Regions from separate parts of the uncultured Zoogloea sp. genome, predicted to be linked through region 1. Evidence: riboswitches for the same ligand, from Rfam matches in the RefSeq annotation. Region 1 holds a riboswitch; each other region holds the start of a gene.

Region 1 (4,827 bases):
GCCAGCGCCGGGCTCACCCTCGGCAGCTACGGCTATCACCGGGTCGATGTGTCCGCCGCCGGTTCGGCCGACGCCACCTACTTCAACGTGTTTGCCAACTACGCCGACGTGAACGGCTGGCGCAAGAACACCCAGGGCGACCAGCGCGCCGTCTCCGGCCGGGTCGGGCACATCCTCGGCGACGAGCGCGAAGTCTTCGTCGACGTGGCCGCCTATGGCGATTCCAACGGCCTGCCGGGCTCCATCAAGCGCGCCGACTACGACGCCGACGCATCCCGCGCCCGCAGCCTCACCGACCACCAGAAGCGCGAGGGCTACCGCCTGCGCCCGGGCGTACGCTACGCCATCACCGACACCCTGATGCTCGAAGGCGAGATCACCTACAACACCTCGCGCCAGAACGCCGTGTACGGCGCCACGCCCTACATCGCCAACCGCGATACCACCGCCTTCACCCCGCGCCTGCAGTGGCGCCACGGGCTGGCGGGGCTGGCCAGCACCACCGTCGCCGGGCTGGATGTGTTCCACGGCAAGGTCGACAACGTTGCGCTGGATCAAGCTGGTTCCCAGCTGTCCCGCGCCTTCTACGTCCAGAACACCACCTCGCTGCGCTCCGACCTGCACCTCACCCTGGGCGGGCGCCGGCAGATCGTCCGTCAGCACGCCGAAGATCGCGCCAATGGCATCGACGGCGAAGCCACCCACGCCCGCAACGCCTTCGAGGCCGGCCTCGCGTGGGATCTCGACCGCAGCACCCGGCTGTTCACCCGCTGGGGCCAGGTGTTCCGCTTTGCCAACACCGACGAGCTCTTCGGCTACGACCCGCTCACCTACGCCCCGGTGTTCACCGGCGGCAACGTGCGGCCCCAGCACGGCACCAACCTCGAAGTCGGCGCCCGCTACAAGGCCGACGGCCTGCTGCTGCAAGGCGCCATCTACCGTCTCAGCCTCACCGACGAGATCGGCTACAACCCCATCACCTACGCCAACGAGAACTTCGACCGCACCCGCCGCGAAGGCCTCGAGCTCGAAGCCCGCTGGCGCGCCCTGCGCAAGCTCGAGCTCAACGCCGGCCTCATCACCCAGAACGCCAAGTTCGTGGATGGCCCCTACAGCGGCAACACCGTCACCCTCGTGCCCAACCTCAAGTACCGGGTGGGCGCGGTGTTCGACGCCGCCACCGCCGGCCGCTACGGCGCCACCTGGACCCACGTGGGCAAGCGCCGCTTCGGGGGCGACTTCGACAACACCAAGGAGATGCTCGACGGCTACGGCATCCTCGATCTGCACGCCGACTGGAAGGTGCGTGACGTGACCCTGCAGCTGCGCCTCGCCAACGCCACCAACCAGAAGTACGCGCCCTACGCGCTGTATTCGTCCTTTGCCGGCGACTACTACTTCTACCCGGCGGAAGGCCGCACCCTGTTCGGCTCGGTGCGCTACGACTTCCGCTGAGTCGCCGCGCTTCATCACAGCTTCAAACCAGCAGGAACCTTTGGCCGGCGGCACCGCTGCTGGCCGATCGACGTGACCAAGGTGCCCCCGGGCCGGCAGGCCCGGGGGTTAAACGGGAAACAGGTGCGCGCGCTTCTCGCCGAAGCCGCAAGGCCTGTGCTGCCCCCGCAACGGTAAGCAGGAACACGACGCGTCACTGCGCCACTGGGCCCTTCGGCCTGGGAAGGCGACGCGCCGCGGCGGTGCCGGTTTCAACGGCCCCGCCCCACTGCAAGCCCGGATACCGGCCTCGGTTGCCTCAAGCGGAAGTGCCACGGGGTGGTGGCAGGCGCACGCCGGACGGTTTCCGACCGTCCCGGGCCAGCCTCTCCTCCGGGTGCTTTCACCAGCAAACCACCGGGTTGGCGGGGACGCCGCCCGGCTCGGGAGACCTCCATGACCTTCATCCGCCCCACCCTTGCCGCCCTCGCCGTGGCCACCGCATTCCCCCTCACCGGCCTTGCCGCCGACGCCGAACAGCCCCTCGTGGTCGTTACCGCGTCGCGCCAGGCCCAGCGTGCCGACGAGGCCATCGCCGACGTCACCGTGATCGACCGCGCCCGGATCGAACAGGCCGGCGCCAGTTTCGGCCTGCCCGAACTCCTCGCCCGCCAGCCGGGCATCCAGATGGCCACCAACGGCGGCCCCGGCAAGAGCACCTCCATCTTCATGCGCGGCGGCAACGGCAACCACACCATCCTGCTCATCGACGGCATGCGCATCGGCTCCGCCACCACCGGCACCGCCAGCTGGCAGGACATCCCCCTGTCGCAGATTGAACGCATCGAGATCGTCCGCGGCCCGGCCTCGGCCCTCTACGGCGCCGACGCCATGAGCGGCGTCGTCCAGATCTTCACCCGCAAGGGCCAGGGTGCACCGCGCGTCGACGCCTTTGCCGGCGCCGGCAGCTACGGCGCGCGGGAAGTCTCCGCCGGCGTCACTGGCGGCACCGAGCGCCTCAGCTACGCCCTGCGCGGCGGCTACACCGAGACCGAAGGCACCAGCGCCAAGATGCGCAAGGCCACCGGCTACAACCCCGACCACGATCCGTATCGCAACACCAGCGTCTCCGGCAACCTGGGCTACCGCCTCGCCGACGGCCACGAGCTGGGCGCCACCTTCCTCGCCACCGAAGGCCGCAACTTCTACGACGGCGAAGCCAGCTTCAACAACTACAACAACTCCGCCCAGCGCGTCTGGAGCCTCCACAGCCGCAACCGCCTCGCCGCCAGCTGGACGAGCACCCTGCGCTTCGGCCAGTCGGTGGATAGCTACGAAGGCTTCATGCTCAGCAAGCCCGCCGGCTCCACCATCCGCACCACCCAGGACCAGCTCGCCTGGCAGCACGACATCCGCCTGCCCGTCGGTACCCTGATGGCCGCCTACGAAAACCTCCATCAAAAGGTGCTCAGCGAAGGCGCCTTCGATGGCGGGCGTACCGTCAACTCGGCGCTCCTCGGCTGGACCGCCGGCCTGGGCGCCCACACCGTGCAGCTCAACGCCCGTCACGACGAGAACAGCCAGTACGGCGGCAAGACCACCGGCTACGCGGGCTACGGCTACCAGATCGCCAACGGCCTGCGCTTCACCGGCAGCATCGGCTCGGCCTTCCGCGCGCCCACCTTCAACGAGCTGTACTACCCCGGCTTCGGCAACGCCAACCTCAAGCCCGAAAACGCCTACAACAAGGAGCTCGGCCTGCTGTGGTCGCAGGGCGGCAGCTTTGCCAGCCTCACGGTGTTCCGCAACCGCATCTCCGACATGATCGTCACCTTCCGCAACCCCAGCACCGGCCGCTCGATGCCGTCCAACGTGCGCGAGGCGCTGGTGCAGGGCGTATCGCTGGCGGGTGGCACCCGGCTGGCGGGGTTCGATCTGGAAGCCGGCATCGATTTCCTCGACGCCAAGGACCGCGACTCCGATGCCAGCCTGCCGCGCCGGGCCAAACAGAGCGGCCACTTCCGCGTCAGTCGCAAAGTCGAGCGCATCACCGCTGGCGTCGAGCTGCAGGGCGTGGGTGGCCGTTACGATGCGGTCAGCTTCAGCAGCAGCGCCCTCGCCACCGCCACCGAACGCGACCGGCTGGGCGGCTACGGCCTTCTCAACGCCTTCGTGAAGTACGCCGTCACGCCCGACTGGAGCGTCGAAGGCCGGGCCAACAACCTGCTCGACAAGCAGTACGAGACCGCCTTCGGCTACAACACCCCCGGCGCCAACGTCTTCTTCGGCGTACGCTACGCCCCGAGGTAATTCGTAACCAAACCGGGCCGCGGGCAACCCCGGCCCGGCGCTGAACACACCCATGAACCCACACACCCACCGCCCGCAGGCGGCCTTCTGACGATGGCCGACGAGCTCCACCTCGCCACCCGCAGCGCCGCCGCGCCTGCTACCCGCCCCGGCGCCGGCCGGCGCGGGCGGCAGCGCGCCCTGCTGGTGCTCGCCGCCCTCGTCGCCGCAGCGCTGGCCGCCTTTGTGTGGGCGCTCTCCGCCGGCGCGTTGGCGGTCTCCCACGCCGATCTGCTCGCCGCCCTCACCGGCAGCGGCGGCGGCATGGAATCCGACATCATCCGCACCCTGCGCCTGCCCCGCGCCGTGGCCGCCTTTGCCTGCGGGGGCCTGCTGGCCCTGGCCGGCGCGCTGATGCAGGTGCTGCTGCGCAACCCGCTGGCCGACCCCTACGTGCTGGGCATCTCCGGCGGCGCGGCGGTGGGCGCGCTGGGGGCGATCCTGGCCGGGGCTGCCTCTGGCTGGATCGATGCCGGCGCCTTCATCGGCGCGCTGGGCGCGACGCTGCTGGTGTTCGGCCTCGCCCACGGCGACGGCTCGTGGACGCAGACCCGCCTCCTCCTCACCGGCGTCATCGTCGCCGCCGGCTGTGGCGCGGCCGTGGCGCTGATGCTCAGCCTCGCGCCGGAAGGCCGGGTCAAGGGCATGCTGTTCTGGCTGATGGGCGACGCCAGCAGCGTCACCCAGCCGTGGCCGGCGCTTGTCGTGCTGGGCCTGGGGCTGGTGGCGGTGCTGCCCTTCGCGCGGGAGCTCAACCTGCTCTCCCGGGGCGAGATCACCGCCCGGGCGCTGGGCGTGCGCGTCGGCCGCCTGCGCGCGCTCGTGTATGGCCTGGGCGCGCTGCTCACCGGCGTGGCGGTCACCACCGTTGGTTCGGTGGGTTTCGTCGGGCTGATCGTGCCGCATCTGGTGCGCCTCGCCATCGGCAACGACCAGCGCCTGCTGCTGCCCGCCGCCACCCTGGCCGGCGGGGTGCTGCTCACCGCTGCCGACACCGCGGCCCGCACCGTGGTCGCGCCCATCCAGCTGCCGGTGGGCGTACTC
Region 2 (4,827 bases), on a different contig from region 1:
ATCAGCCGGACCACCTCGATGAGCGCGGTGGGGGCGTTGCCGATGCCGACGATGGCGCCGTCGAGCAGGCCGAAGCGGTGGGCCTTGCGCATGGCCTGGACGGCGCGGGTGGTGTCTTCGCGGCGGGCGGCGTCGATCACGTCGGGGTCGGAGATGAACTGGTGGGTGGTGATGCCGAAGTGGTCGAGGCGGGGCCGCGAGAGGCCGACGCAGATCATCTCGACATCCGCCACCACGGGCGTGCCGCCGGCCAGGATGCGGGCGAGGCCTGCCTGCATGGCCTGCGGGTGGAAGGTGGTGAGGCCGTTGAACTCGAAGTCGGCGTTGGCGTGGATCATCCGGCGCACCAGCGGCCACTGGTCGGCGCTGTAGGCGTGGGGGCCGGTTTCGGCGTCGATGATGGCGAAGGAGTCGTGCTCGATGGCGCGGCCGGCGGCGGTGAGCTGTTCGGTGACGATGTTGGTGGTGCGCATGGTGGGTTCAGGCATGGACGGCGACGGGGGGGACGTGCGCGTGGTCGTGGCCCGGGACGTGGGTGTGGCTGTGGTCGTGGAGGTGCTCGGCTTCGGCGGCCTGGCGGTATTTGCAGCCGTCGCATTCGAGCAGCCCGCCTTCGGGCAGGGCGTGGCCGGCGACCTTGGCGTCGAGGAGGTCGAAGACGCCCTTGTCGAACCCGAAGTGGGTGCCCAGCGCGAAGGCGATCTGCGGGTACTGGGCGTGCAGGCGCGCCACCTGGGCCTTGATGCGCTCCATCAGCACGCCGGTGAAGAGGTACACCGGGACGATCGCCAGCTGGGTCATGCCCAGGCGCACCTGGCGCTGGACGACGCTTTCGAGGCGCGGCCAGGTGACGCCGGTGAAGGCGAGGTCCACCAGCTCGAAGTCGTTGTCCTCGAACAGCCAGCGGGCCATCTTGGCCAGCTCGCCGTTGGCGCCGGCGTCGGACGAGCCGCGGCCGAGGAGGATCACGCCGGTGGTCTGCGGGTCGGGCATGTCGAGGGCCTTCATCAGGCGGTCGAGCTGGCCTTGCAGCACCTGGAGGATCTCGCGGCCCATGCCCAGGTGGCGGGTGCAGCTGAAGCGCACCGCCGGGTGGCGGGCGCGGGCGGCTTCGATGGCGGCGGGCAGCTCCATCTTCACGTGGCCGGCGGCGTTGAGGATGAAGGGGATCACCAGCACGTGGCGGGCGTCGCGGGCGGCGCGGTCGAGGCCGTCGTCGAGGAGCACGTCGGCGTGCTCGATGAAGCAGGTTTCGATGCGCCAGGCGGGGTGGCGCTCGCGCCACTGGGCGGCGAAGTGGAGGATCTCGGTGTTGCCGTCCCGGTTGCGGGAGCCGTGGCCGACCAGAAGGATGGCGGTGTCGTTCATGCGGGGTTCTCCGGTGCGCGGGCCGTTGCCTTGCGGAAACGGTGTGCGAAGGCGGGGTCGTAGAGCTTGGAGCGGGCGAGGGTCGGCCAGTCGGCGGCGCCCAGGGTGGGGCTGGCGATGATCATGGCCTGGCTGGCGATCTTCTCGGCCTGACAGCGCTGCTTGATGTCGGCGAGGGTGCCGCGGACGATCTTCTCGTCGCCGGGCCAGCTGGCCTTCTGGACGACCAGGATCGGCGCGTCCTCGGCCCAGCCGGCAGCGCGCAGGGCGCGCTGGACCTCATGCAGCAGGGTGATCGACAGGAAGATGCACAGGGTGCTGCGGTGGGCGGCGAGGGCTTCGAGCTCCTCGCCCGGCGGCATGGGCGTGCGCCCGGCCACGCGGGTGAGGATCACCGTCTGGGTGACTTCCGGCAGGGTCAGGGTCTCGCCGGCGGCGGCGGCCGACGCGAAGGCCGACGACACGCCGGGCACCACCGCCCACTCGACGCCGGCGGCGGTGAGCGGGCGGGTCATCTCGACCAGTGCGCCGTACAGGCCGGGGTCGCCGGTCTGCAGGCGCACCACGCTGGCGTGGCGGGCGCTCTGGTCGAGGAGCCAGGCGGTCATTTCCTCAAGGGTCATGTCCTTCGAGTCGCGGATCTCGCAGCCCGGCGGGGCGAACAGCGTGGCCGCCTGATCCACCAGCGAGCCGGCGTAGAGGATCGCGCCGGCGCTTTCGAGCAGGCGCCTTCCCTTGACGGTGAGGAGTTCAGGGTCGCCGGGGCCGGCACCCACGAACCAGACCTTGCCGGTCATGGCTCAGACCGCCTGGGGCTGGAAGCACAGCCGCACCACTGCGCTGTGCTGGCTGCGGGCGATGGCATGCACCGCCAGCAGCGTGAGGATCGGCTCGACGGCCACGATGGCGGCGTAGGACGAGGCGAAGGAGAGCCAGGCGCTGAGCGGTGTGGCCACCTCGCCGATGGCCAGCCAGAAGCCGATCATCAGGGTGACGCCGCCGTAGAAGGCCGCGTCGAGCTTGAGGATGCTGCGCAGGGTGGGCCGCGTGTCGGCGGCGCGCAGGCGCTGGCCGAGTGTGGCATGCACCAGCACCAGCGGCAGGGCCAGCGAGAGGGTATTCACGCCCAGGTGGAGCAGGTCGGCCGGCGCGAAGATCAGCCCCTGGGCCAGCAGGCCGAGGGCGAAGCCGAACAGCGTCGGCACGAAACCGAGCGCCAGGTAGAGCGGCATCGCGCCCAGGAAATGCAGCTCCGACGGGCCCACCGGCAGGTGGAAGGCCTGCATGAACAGGGTGAAGGCGACTGCTGCGATCAGGCTGCGGACGATCAGCTGAGGCGCTTTGAGGAGGTGGACCGACTGGCTGCCCAACAGGGCGACGGCGGCGGCGTTGGCGGCGAGGATCTTGGCACTGGCGACGTACCCCGGTTCGATGTGCATCTTGCTTCCCTTCGTGACGATTGGACGAAGTGCGGCAAGGCATCAGGGGGCGCGCAGAAGCAGCGAAAGACGAAAAGACGGACCGGTGGCCAGCGGGCCGGGCAGGCGAAGACCAATGGCGGACGTGGTTCCGGAAAGGCGGATGGAACGGGAACGGACGGACAGTGATCGGGCAAGCCCATCGGTCGGCTCTGCCCACACCCCGGGGCCAATACCACACCAAAACGTCACAGGCCGGTCTTCTGGCTCGCCTTCATCCTCTTCTGCCGACCTTCCCGTGCGCGAGCACAGTGGCGTTGAGCAGATTCGTCAGGCTTACAGCAGCGGGGGCTGCGCCGGAATGGCCAGGGAGCGCGTGCTCCCGACGTCACCGGACTTCCCGTTTCACCTTGCCTGCAGACGCAGGCTCGGCACCCGTAACGGGGCGGAGTCTAACCGCATGTGCTACGACGCGGCAAGCCTTCGTGCCGATGGGCCGGCTTTTTATGAATCCTGCCTTCAGCCCGGTTCGGGCAGTGCCGACAACGCATTACAGGTCCGATCACCCCGACCAGACAAAACACCGCGGACAGCGCGGGCACGAAGGAAGAGGGACAACATGAAACCGAGGGTTTCGCCGACGACGGTCGAGCGTTCGCTGGGTGACGATGATTTCATCGTCACCAAGACCGACGCAAAGGGCCGGATTCTCTACGCCAACCGGATCTTCATCGCGCTATCGGGCTACACCGAGGCCGAGCTGCTGGGCAGCCAGCACAACATCATCCGCCACCCGGACATGCCGCGGGCGGTGTTCAAGCTGCTGTGGGATCACATCGCGGCGGGGCAGGAGTTCATCGGCTACGTGAAGAACATGGCCAGGGACGGCAGCTTCTACTGGGTGCTGGCGACCGTGACGCCGGACCGGGACGGGGAGCGCGGCATCGTTGGTTACACCTCGGTGCGCCGCAAGCCGCAACGCGAGGCGGTGGCTGCAGCCAGCGCGCTGTACCGGGAGATGGCCACTGCCGAAGCGGCGGCCGGGGCCGCGCGGGCCATCGAGGCGGGCACCGCGGTGCTGATGAAGGCGCTCAACGGGAGGGGCTATGAACAGTTCGTCCTTGCGCTCTAGGCTGGCGCTGCTCCTGTGGGGCCAGGCGGCACTGCTGCTGGCGGCGCTGGTGACGGGGTTCTTCGTCGGCGGATCGCACCCGCTGATGCTGATGTGGCTGGTGGCGGGCGTCGCGCTTGCCGCCTGGGGGCTGCGCCGGCTGCGGCAGGCGCTGGCGCCGCTGGACGGGCTGCTGGCGTTGGCCGGGAAGGTCGGCGAGGGGGATTTCTCGTCGCGCATCACCGGCATCGGCGATCAGGACGAGATCGGCCGGCTGGGGTGGGCGATGAACGATCTGCTCGACCAGCTGGAGGCGTATTTCCGCGAGTCCGAAAGCGCCTTCCGGGCGCAGATGGACGGGCGCTACGCGCGCATCGGCCAGCGCTCCGGCCTGCACGGCGGGCTGCAGGCGGCGATGACCGCCCACAACACCCTGCTGGCGTCGATGGCGGCCCATCTGCGCGGCCAGATGAAGACCCTGCTGCTGAGCAACGCCGGCATGCTCAACGCCGGCAACCTGATCAACAACCTCACCGGCAACCAGGCCGACATGCTGGCGATCACCGCTCAGATGCACGAAGCCGCGGCGACCGCCACGGCCACCGCCAGCGAGGCGGGCGAGAGTCAGCGCACCGTGACCGAGGTGGTGTCGCAGCTCGACGGCATCGGCACGCGCATCCTGCAGGTGGCGTCGGCCATCGACGAGATGACCGCCCGCAGCCGCGAGGTGGCGATGTCGGTGGCGCTGATCAACGAGATCTCCGACCAGACCAACCTGCTGGCCCTCAACGCGGCGATCGAGGCCGCCCGGGCCGGTGAATCGGGCCGTGGCTTTGCGGTGGTGGCGGACGAGGTGCGCAAGCTGGCCGAAACGACCCGCGGTGCGTCCCAGTCGATCGGTGAGGTGATGCAGGGCCTGATCGGCCAGAG
Region 3 (4,827 bases), on a different contig from region 1:
AGCTTGCCGTCCGCCACCATCACCTTGCCCGGCGCAGCGCCCCAGCCGCGCAGGCCCTCGACGCCGTAGCCGACGATCCGCCACGCGAGGTTGGACAGGCTCTCGCACCTGCGCAGGGGCACGTCGGCGAGGCAGCCGCGGTAGCCGGCTTCGAGTTCCTTCAGGCCGGCGATGGCCTCGGCGCGGCGCGGGTGATCCGCGCCTTCGGCCAGATGGTGGAGCTCCTTCATCACCGATTCCACCCGCTTGCGCCCCAGACTGCGCTCGCCGGCGCGTTCGGCTTCCAGCACCTCGGCGTGGAGCCGGCCGAGGGGGCCGGAGACCATCTCGCCGCGCACCCGCTCGGGCAGGCCGGCGAACCACGCTTTGTAGTCGGCGGCGCTCACACCGGCCACCTCGCGGGAGAGCTCGGCCAGCGCGGTCTTGTCTTCGGGCAGATTCACGCCCCGGGCCATGATCCCGTCGAGCAGCGACGCGGGCGACGCGGGCAGCTCGCCGGTGTCGTAGCCCTCGGCCTTCAGGCGCGTGAGGATGGCGAACAGCGAGGCGGGCACGTCCAGGTTGTCGGCGCCGATGTTCTGCCGGCCTGGCGGGTGGTTGTAGTAGACGATGGCCACCCGCTTGTCGGCGTTGGCCTTGGCGCGAAGCTGCTGCCAGCGGGTGGCGCGGGCCACCAGCCGGGTGATCTCGGCGGCGATGGGCTCGGTGCGGCGCAGCTCGACGCCGGTGAGCGGATCAACTCGCCCCGCCCCCACCGCCGACACCACGATGGGCTGACCGATGCCCTGCAGCTCGGGCAACGCCACCCGGTACTGCACCGAATCCACCGGCAGCCCCTCGGGCGACAGGCGCCACTGGGTGGCGGTGCGCTCGGTGAGGCGGATCGCCTTGATGACCGGCACATCCAGCTTCTTCAGGGCTTCGGTGACGGCCTCGCGGTTCTCGGCGGCGCCGACCACAAAGTCCTGCACCACCACCAGCGCCGCAGGCCGGGCCGGGGCGAGGAGTTCGGGCAGGCGCTCGATGGCCTCCCGCGAGGCGCCGCCCCAGCGGGTCAGCACCTCGGCGCAGGGCAGACCCTGGCGGCGGGATTCGCCGCAGATCGCCGCGGCGGTGCCGGATTCGATGTTGGCGAGATCCAGCACCGCCAGCGCCGGGCCGGCGGGCAGCAGGCCGGATCGCCAAGCGCTGGCGTCGGTACGCTCCACCTCGCCCACCCGCAGGCGCAGGGCCGGTTCGGGCAGCGGCGGCGGGAGCGCCTTGCCGGCGAGCAGGTGGGCGTACAGGCCGGCGAGGTTGTCGGCACCGCCGGCCTGCCAGCTACGGCGGGCGGCGAGCCATGCCGCGGCGGGCGGGTGAGCGGCGGCGGCATCGAGGGCCTCCGCGGGCGGCTGCTCGGCGGCGAGCTGGCGCAGGGTGTCGGCGGGGAAATCCGCCAGCGCGCCGGCCGCGCCGCGGCTGTGCAGGTTCAGGCGCTGCTCGCCGTTCATCGCCAGCACGGTGGTGGCACGGCTGGCCGGCAGGGCGTCGACCAGCCGGCGGGCCGGATCGCCGAATACCGACACCGCCAGCACCGCGTCGGCGTCGAGCCACTGGCGCAGCTGGCGATCGCTGGCGGCGAGGAGCTGGGCCGGCGTGCGCAGCACGACGCGGTCGCGGGGATGGCTGGCGAGGTGCTTGCGGGCGCCTTCGACGGCGGCCGGCGCGGCGCGGTCGGTGACGACACCGAACAGCGTCGCCGCGCTCGCCGGTAGCGCGGCCAGCAGGGCCGCGGCGAGCAGGGCGCGAGCGAGGGTGCGGCAAAAGCCTGAGTGTGGTCCTGACATCCCGTCTCCATGGGCCGGATCGCCGGGCCGGACGGGGACGAGAAAAGACGGAACGAAACCGCGCGGCGGGACACGCCGGCAGGAGGACGGACGCCGGGCTGGCCGGCGGACGGACACATTTCGCTCGCCAGGCCCGCACCCCGGGGCTCAGCAGAAACAATGTCCTCGGGCCGGTCTTCTGGCTCGCCGTCGTCCTTCCCCATCCGCCTTCCCGGGCTGGTGCCCAGTGGCATGTGGATGGAGTCGTCTGGCTTACAGCAGCGGGGGCTGCGCCGGAATGGTCGGAGGGCTTGCCGCCGACGTCACCGGACTTCCCGTTTGGCCGTTTCCGCGAAGGCGGATCGGGCACCCGGAGGAACAGGGACGCCGAGGTTAAGACAAAGTCGGCAGCCCGGCAAGCCGGATGTCACCTGCGGGCGTGTCGGAGCCCCCTCAGCCCGGGGCGTCGCCAGGCCAAGGCTGGGTAAATTTTCTCGATTTTCGGACGGATCAAGACCCAATCCGGGCCGCATGTCAGCATTTGACAGGCAGCTTTGTCAAAATCTGTATAAATAACAGAAGTAATCAAAGCGGCCGGTTTCGTCGCCGTCGAGCCCCCTATAATCGAGCCCGATCGTCATATCACGCACGACATCGGGCGTGATCGAACTCACCCAGCCAGGGGCTCCGACTTGGAACGACCCGAACCCGCCTTCCAGCAGCCTGACAGCAACATACTGCACCTGCGGGGCGAGGCCGGACGACTGCTCGCGCACCTGGAGATGCATCTGGCTCGCCAGCCGGACGACCTGACCAGCCACACCCGGCGGATCCTGATCGCCTGGCAGCTGGGCGACGGCGACGCGACCTACGGCGCCCTGGTGGATCTGTTCATCGTGCTGGCCGAGCGGGGCGTCGGCCTGAAGTCCGCGATGCTGTCGCAGACCGCCCTGCAGCTCGACCCGCCCCAGCGCCGCTTCCTCGCCAGCCACCTCGCCAGCGGCGTGCGCGCCGACGAAAACGTACAACCCCCGGCCAGCCGCTCGGTATTGACGCGCGGCCTGGTCGGCATGACCACCCCGGCCCTCTGACCGCCTTCGGGAGAAACACCATGATGACCGCCCAGCCTACGCTCCGCCTCTGCCACACCGGCATGGACAGCCGCTCGCTGTACGCCTTCGAGATATTCCTCTCGCGCGTGGACTCCCGTGCCTGTCAGATCACCGATGAAACCGCCGCCGACGTGGCCTTCATCGACATCGACAACGACCTGGGCCGCTACCTCCTCGAAGGTCATCGCCTGCTCTACCCGGGCCGCCCACTGATCGTCAGCACCCAGAAGGCGCCGCTGGACAACGACCCGCTGACCATCCCGGTCACCAAGCCGGTGGGCCTCGCCGCCTTCTCGGCCGCCCTCGAACAGGCCCGCCGCCTGCTGCCGCCTGCGCCGGTCGTCGAAGCCCCCGTGGCGGCCATCGACACCGGCACCCTCGAGGACGCCGACAGCATCCCCGACGAAATGCCCGTCGAGATGCTCTTCAACCGCACCGAGCCGCGCCTCGCCAACGCCGATCCGGTGGCCCTCCTGCGCCAGCTCGAAGAGCGCCTGTCCACCTTCTATGTGGGCTCGATGCCCGATGTGGATCTCGACGACCTGATCGCCCGCAACGCCATCTATTACACCCCGGACCAGTTCCTGCAGGGCGAGATCACCCGCGCCGTCGCCCACGCCCGGGAAATCCACCGCCCGATGCGCATCGACGACGCCAGCGGCACCGCCCTCTACCTCGACCCGCAGAGCGGCAAGGCGCTCCAGGCCCGCAGCACCAACGCCCTGCGCGCCCTGGCCCAGCTGCCCACCCGCGGCACGGTGAAGATGAGCCGCGTCGAGCCCGGCGACGCCGTGCGCATGGACACGCTCGAAAGCCGCCCCCTCGAAGCCCTCGAATGGGACGTGGCCCTGTGGGCCTCCCGCGGGCGCCTGCCCCGGGGCACCAGCCTGGATCACCCGGTGCGCCTGCACAGCTGGCCCAACCTCACCCGCCTCGCCGTGCCGCCCGAAGCCATGCGCATCGCCGGCCTGTGGTCGCGGGGCGGCTACAGCCTGCGTGACACCGTGAGCATGCTGGGCATCCCGCAGCGCTACGTGTTCGCCTTCTACAGCGCCTGCCACGCCCTCGGTCTGGTCGAGCTGGCCGCCAACCCGGCCGCCCTCGCCGCCGCCCGCATCGTCAGCCGGCAGGTCGTCGCCGGTCCGGCCGAAGCCGCCCCGCCGATGCGCGGCCTGTTCAAGCGCATCCTCGGCAAGCTGCTGGGCGCCCGCCTCGGAGAAGCCGCAGCTGGCTGAGGCCTGCGCTGATGAGCCACTACAAGATCATCTTTGCCGGCCCCGTCGGCGCCGGCAAGACCACCGCCGTCACCGCCGCCAGCGACATCCCGCCGGTACGCACTGACGCCGCCGCCTCCGACGAAGTCCGCGAGCTCAAGCCCAACACCACGGTGGCGATGGACTACGGCGCGATGAAGCTGGCCGACGGCAGCACCATCCACCTCTACGGCACGCCGGGCCAGCAGCGCTTCGACTTCATGTGGGAGATCCTCACCGAAGGCGGCATCGCGCTGATCCTGCTGATCGACAACTCCCGCGGCGACCCGCTCAAGGAGCTGCGCTTCTACCTGGGCGCCTTCAGCGGCTTCATCCGCAAGACGGCCGTGGCCATCGGCGTCACCCACGTGGATCTCGCCGCCACCCCCAGCCTGTCCGACTACCAGCAGGAGCTCGACCGGGCCGGCTTCGGCTGCGTGCCGGTGTTCGAGGTGGACGCCCGCGCCCGCCGCGACGTGTGCCTGCTGATCGAAGCCGTGCTAAGCGTCATCGACCCGGTGGCCAGCGCCTGACCCCCATGGACGCGCCCCGCCGCTTCCTGCTCCCCACCCCGGCCGGCGCCTACTTTGCGGCCGCCGCCCAGGCCGAAGACCGCCTGCGCGGCTTCATCCGCCTGCTCTTCGCCCAGCCGGCCAG
Region 4 (4,827 bases), on a different contig from region 1:
GAGACCGCCGTGTGCAACCTGGGCTCGATCAACCTGCTCGCCCACCTGAAGGACGGCGCCCTCGACCAGGACAAGCTCGCCCGCAGCGTGCAGACCGCCATGCGCATGCTCGACAACGTGGTGGACATCAACTTCTACGCCACCCCAAAGGCACGCCGGGCCAACCTGCGCCATCGCCCGGTGGGCCTCGGCATCATGGGTTTTGCCGACTGCCTGTACGCCCTCGGCCTGCCTTACGCCAGCGAAGCCGCGGTGACGTTTGCCGACCAGTCGATGGAGGCCGTGTGCTATCAGGCCTACCGCGCCTCCACCGAACTCGCCCGGGAGCGCGGCCGCTACGGGAGCTTCGAGGGCAGCCTGTGGAGCCGGGGCATCCTGCCGCCCGATTCCCTCGACCTGCTCGCCGCCGGCCGCGGCGGCCAACTGGAGGTGAACCGCGACAGCCACCTCGACTGGCCCGCCCTGCGCGCCCGCATCGCCCGCCACGGCATGCGCAACGCCAACTGCGTGGCCATCGCCCCCACCGCCACCATTTCCAACATCGTCGGCGTGTCGGCCAGCATCGAGCCGGCCTACCAGAACCTCTACGTCAAATCCAACCTGTCAGGCGAATTCACGGTGGTGAACGAAGCCCTGGTGCGCGACCTCAAGGCCCTCGACCTGTGGGACGAGGTGATGGTGGCCGACCTCAAGTACTTCGACGGCGCCCTCGCCCGCATCGACCGGGTGCCCGACGAGATCAAGGCCCGCTACGCCACCGCCTTCGAGATCGAGCCCGAATGGCTGATCGAAGCTGCCGCCCGCCGTCAGAAGTGGATCGACCAGGCCCAGTCCCTCAACCTCTATCTCGCCACGCCCTCCGGCCGCAAGCTCGACGAGATCTACAAGCTCGCCTGGCTGCGCGGCCTCAAGACCACCTATTACCTGCGCACCCTGGGCGCCAGCCAGCTCGAAAAATCCGGTGGCCGCGACGACACCCCGCCCGCCGACGAAGCCCCCCGCTTCTGCGCCATCGACAACCCGGAATGCGAGGCCTGCCAATGAGCACCGCCCGCTTCAACGACTGGGACATTCCCGCGCCGGCCCCGGTGCCCGCCATGGCCACCGACGCCCGGGCTGCCATCAACGCCGCCGACAAGCGCATCGTCGGCGGCCGGGCCGACATCAACCAGCTCGCCCCGTTCAAATACCCCTGGGCGTGGGAGTTCTTCCTCAAGGCCAACCGCAACCACTGGACGCCGCTCGAAATCTCCATGGCCCAGGACGTGCACGACTATCACCACAAGCTCACCGACGCCGAGCGCCACGTCTTCGAAAACGTGCTGGCCTACCTCACCACCTCCGACATCCTCGCCATGCGCAACATCGGGCTGGCGGTGATGGAGAAGATGAGGGCGCCCGAACTGCAGATCTACCAGGCCCGCCAGGTGTACGAGGAAGCCCTGCACACCTGGACCTACCAGCACTGCATCGAGACCATCGGCCTCGACCAGCAGGAGATCTACAACCGCTACCGGGTGGTGCCGGCCATTCACGGCAAGATCGCCCTCGCCAGCCGCCGCCTGGAACGGGTGATGCGCCCGGATTTCGACCTGCGTGACCGGGCCAACCTCCACGAGTTCGCCCTGTCCTACTTCTTCTTTGCGGCGATCTTCGAAGGCTGCTGGTTCTACAACGGCTTCACGCCCATCTTCGCCCTGCAGCGCCGGGGCCTGATGAAGGGCGCCGCCGAGCAGCTCCAGTACATCATGCGTGACGAGGTGCTCCACTGCGCCTTCGGCATCCGCGTGGTGCGCGAGCTGCTGAAGGAGGAAGGGCTCAGCCTCGACCCCGCCGTCCTGCGCACCCTGTGGGATGAAGCCGAGGCCGCCGAGGCCGACTACGCCGCCTACATCCTGGGTTCGCCCATCCTGGGCTACAACGCCGGGCTGCACATGGATCAGTTCCGCTTCATGGCCAACCGCCGCGCCCGTCAGGTGGGGCTGGCCGAACCCTTCCCCGGCGCCACCAACGTGCTGCCCTGGCTCGACGAGCAGGCCAACCTGCGCAAGGAGAAGAACTTCTTCGAAACCCGCGTCACCGAGTACCAGACGGGCGGCGCGCTAGCCTGGGATTGACCCGGCCAGCGCCTGCCCGGCGCCGCGCAGCCGGCGCCAAGCCCGATCCCGGGCGGCTGCACCCCCTGCGACAGGTGCCTGGTTCCGCCCTTCCGGCGAAACCGGGTGAAACGGGAACGGGGTACGCGGCGGCCAGTCCGCCGCCAAGCCCCGGCTGCCCCCGCAACGGTAGGCAAGTGCGGACCCTTCACGGCTGGCTTCTCCCGAAGCCGCCCGCCACTGGATACGTCCGGGAAGGCGAAGGGTCAAGACTTGCGAGCCCGGAGACCGGCCTGCCGCGCCACGCCATCTGCCCCACCGGGCAGGTGGATCTGCCATCGACCGTCCGCGGGGTAGCGGACAGTCCGACCAGGAGCCTCACCATGTCCCACACCCACACCCCGGCCACCGCGGCCCAGCCCCTTCCCACCACCGCCGACGACCTGCGCGATCCCCTCGACCGCCTGCTGCCAGCCCCCGCGCCGGGCGAGCTGTTCTCCCTCGTCGACGTGGTCTTTCCCGGCCAGTCGAACCACCATGGCACCCTCTTCGGCGGCGCCGCGCTGGCGATGATGGACAAGTTCGCCTTCGTCCTTGCCAGCCGCCGGCTACGCCGCACCGTCGTCACCGCCGCCCTCAGCCAGACCCACTTCCGCTCACCAGTGCCCGCCGGCCATCTGGCCGAGGTGAGCGGGCGGATCGTCCGCACCGGGCGCCGCTCGGTGGACGTGGAAGCCCGCCTGTGCGCCGAGGACATGCTCACCGGCGAACGCACCCTCTGCCTCACCGGGCATTTTGTGATGGTGGCAGTGGGCGACGAGACGGAATCCACCGAATCCATCCCCCTCCTGGACGCCGTACCCGCCGACGTGGTGCGGGTGGTGGAGATCGTCTTTCCCGGGCAGGTCAATCACCGGGGCATCCTCCACGGTGGGCAGGCCCTCGACTGGCTGGGCAAGGCTGCGCTGGTCGCCGCCACCCGCCGGGCCCGCAAGCCGGTGGTGATGGCTTCCAGCGAGACCCTCGACTTCGTCGCCCCGGCCCGGGTGGGCGACATCGTCGAGACCCGCGCCCGGGTCAGCTCGGTGGGACGCACCTCACTCTGCGTGGAGGTGACCATGACCGCCGAGACACCCCGGCAGGCCGGGTCGCGGCTGTGCACGCGGGCATCGTTCGTCTTCGTGGCCATCGACGAAGCGGGCCGCCCCACGCCGGTCGGCGCAGCCCATCAGTCCGGGAGCGCGGGATGAACCCCCAGTCCACCTCCCTGCGTCTGGGGGGCGACGCCCGCCTGCGGGTGCTCGCCCACCTCCTCGCCCTCAACCCGGCCGAAAGGGTCAGCCGCTTCAACGCGCCCCAGTCTGACACCAGCATCCGGGCCTATGTGGCGCGCGTCGATTTTGCCCGCGACCTCGTGCTGGCAATCGGCCCGGCGGAGCATCCACCCCTCGCCCTGGCGCATCTGGGCGTCGCCGGAAACAGCGGCGAGCTGGGCTTCAGCGTGCTCGCACCCTGGCGCGGGGCGGGTCTGGCCACCCGGCTGTTTGAAGCGGTAGTCGCCTGGGCGGAGGGCAACGGCCTGGAGCGGGTGCTGTGCATCGAAGGCCACCCGGCCGCCCGGCGGATCGTGGCCAGGCTCGGCCTGCGCAAGTTGCAGCGTTTCGAGCCACCACGGCTGACGGTGCTGGTCTCGCCTGCCGCACCCAGCCCGACCACGCCACGTACCCGGGCCAGCCCGAACCCTATCCCCTGCTGATCCACCCGGGCGCACAGCCGCGTGCTGCGCGCCCGAAACAGACGCAGTCACCGCCGAATCCACTTACACTCCCCGGCCCTCACGCCCCAAGCCCTGATGAAACACCGCCTTCTCCGCCTGCTTCACCTCGCCCACCGCTGGCTCGGCATCGTCACTGGGGTGCTGATCCTCGGCTGGTTCGTGTCGGGCATCGTGATGCTCTACGTGCCCTTCCCCAAGCTGACGACCGAGGAGCGGCTGGCACACCTCGAACCACTGCAGCCGGACGCCATCCGCATCAGCCCGGCCGTCGCCGCCCAGGCTTGCGTGGAGAAACCCCGCAGCGCCCGGCTGGCAATGGCCGACGGGCGTCCGGTGTTCCATTTCAGCGCCGGCAAAGAGGCCTGCAGCGTGTGGGCCGACGACGGCACGCTGGTAGCCGTCACGCCCGACACCGCCACGGCCGCCGCGCGGCACTTCCTGCCCGGCGCGCCAACCACCGGCGTCGAAAGCGTCGAGCGCGACCAATGGACTGTCTACACCACCTACAACCCTCACCGCCCGCTGCTGCGCGTGTCCCTGGACGACGCGGCAGGCACCGATCTCTACGTCTCGTCCCGCAGTGGCGAGGTGCTGCTGGACACCACCCGCTTCGAGCGGGGCTGGAGCTGGATCGGCACCGTCGCCCACTGGATCTACTTCACCCCCTTGCGCGGCGACGACACCACCCTGTGGCGCCAGCTGGTGCTGTGGCTGCCGGCCGCGGCGATGCTCACGGTGGCCGCCGGGCTGATCCTGGGCATCCAGCGCCTGCGCCTGCGACGGCGCTATCCGCGGGGCGCGGTCACGCCCTACCGGGGCTGGAAACGCTGGCATCACCTGCTCGGCGTTTCCGTGGGCGGGCTGGCCGCCACCTGGCTGGTGTCGGGCTGGCTGTCGAATCATCCCTTCGGCCTGCTGGCCTTCAGCAGCCTGCCGAAGGGCGCCGCCCAGAAG

Evidence for each region. Region 1 has a riboswitch for cobalamin ahead of Q0672_RS15595 (TonB-dependent receptor). Riboswitches for the same ligand answer to the same signal wherever they lie in the genome.
Region 2: it holds a riboswitch for cobalamin, as region 1 does, so the genes downstream of both, Q0672_RS05535 (energy-coupling factor ABC transporter permease) here and Q0672_RS15595 (TonB-dependent receptor) in region 1, are expected to answer to the same signal.
Region 3: it holds a riboswitch for cobalamin, as region 1 does, so the genes downstream of both, Q0672_RS23040 (cobaltochelatase subunit CobN) here and Q0672_RS15595 (TonB-dependent receptor) in region 1, are expected to answer to the same signal.
Region 4: it holds a riboswitch for cobalamin, as region 1 does, so the genes downstream of both, Q0672_RS07470 (hotdog domain-containing protein) here and Q0672_RS15595 (TonB-dependent receptor) in region 1, are expected to answer to the same signal.

Annotation. Positions count from the first base shown of each region.
Region 1 is NZ_CALAYQ010000138.1:9,641-14,467, reverse strand. It holds gene Q0672_RS15600 (TonB-dependent receptor) at 1-1,455, shown strand, start outside; cobalamin riboswitch at 1,518-1,762, shown strand; gene Q0672_RS15595 (TonB-dependent receptor) at 1,891-3,744, shown strand; gene Q0672_RS15590 (iron ABC transporter permease) at 3,838-4,827, shown strand, end outside.
Region 2 is NZ_CALAYQ010000038.1:80,434-85,260, reverse strand. It holds gene Q0672_RS05550 (precorrin-8X methylmutase) at 1-473, opposite strand, end outside; gene Q0672_RS05545 (sirohydrochlorin chelatase) at 481-1,368, opposite strand; gene cobM (precorrin-4 C(11)-methyltransferase) at 1,365-2,165, opposite strand; gene Q0672_RS05535 (energy-coupling factor ABC transporter permease) at 2,169-2,807, opposite strand; cobalamin riboswitch at 3,022-3,240, opposite strand; gene Q0672_RS05530 (PAS domain-containing protein) at 3,406-3,918, shown strand; gene Q0672_RS05525 (methyl-accepting chemotaxis protein) at 3,893-4,827, shown strand, end outside.
Region 3 is NZ_CALAYQ010000209.1:52,674-57,500, forward strand. It holds gene Q0672_RS23040 (cobaltochelatase subunit CobN) at 1-1,826, opposite strand, end outside; cobalamin riboswitch at 1,977-2,194, opposite strand; gene Q0672_RS23045 (hypothetical protein) at 2,498-2,896, shown strand; gene Q0672_RS23050 (hypothetical protein) at 2,917-4,152, shown strand; gene Q0672_RS23055 (ATP/GTP-binding protein) at 4,164-4,703, shown strand; gene Q0672_RS23060 (hypothetical protein) at 4,709-4,827, shown strand, end outside.
Region 4 is NZ_CALAYQ010000055.1:3,773-8,599, reverse strand. It holds gene Q0672_RS07480 (ribonucleoside-diphosphate reductase subunit alpha) at 1-1,044, shown strand, start outside; gene Q0672_RS07475 (ribonucleotide-diphosphate reductase subunit beta) at 1,041-2,117, shown strand; cobalamin riboswitch at 2,180-2,408, shown strand; gene Q0672_RS07470 (hotdog domain-containing protein) at 2,480-3,346, shown strand; gene Q0672_RS07465 (GNAT family N-acetyltransferase) at 3,343-3,852, shown strand; gene Q0672_RS07460 (PepSY domain-containing protein) at 3,949-4,827, shown strand, end outside.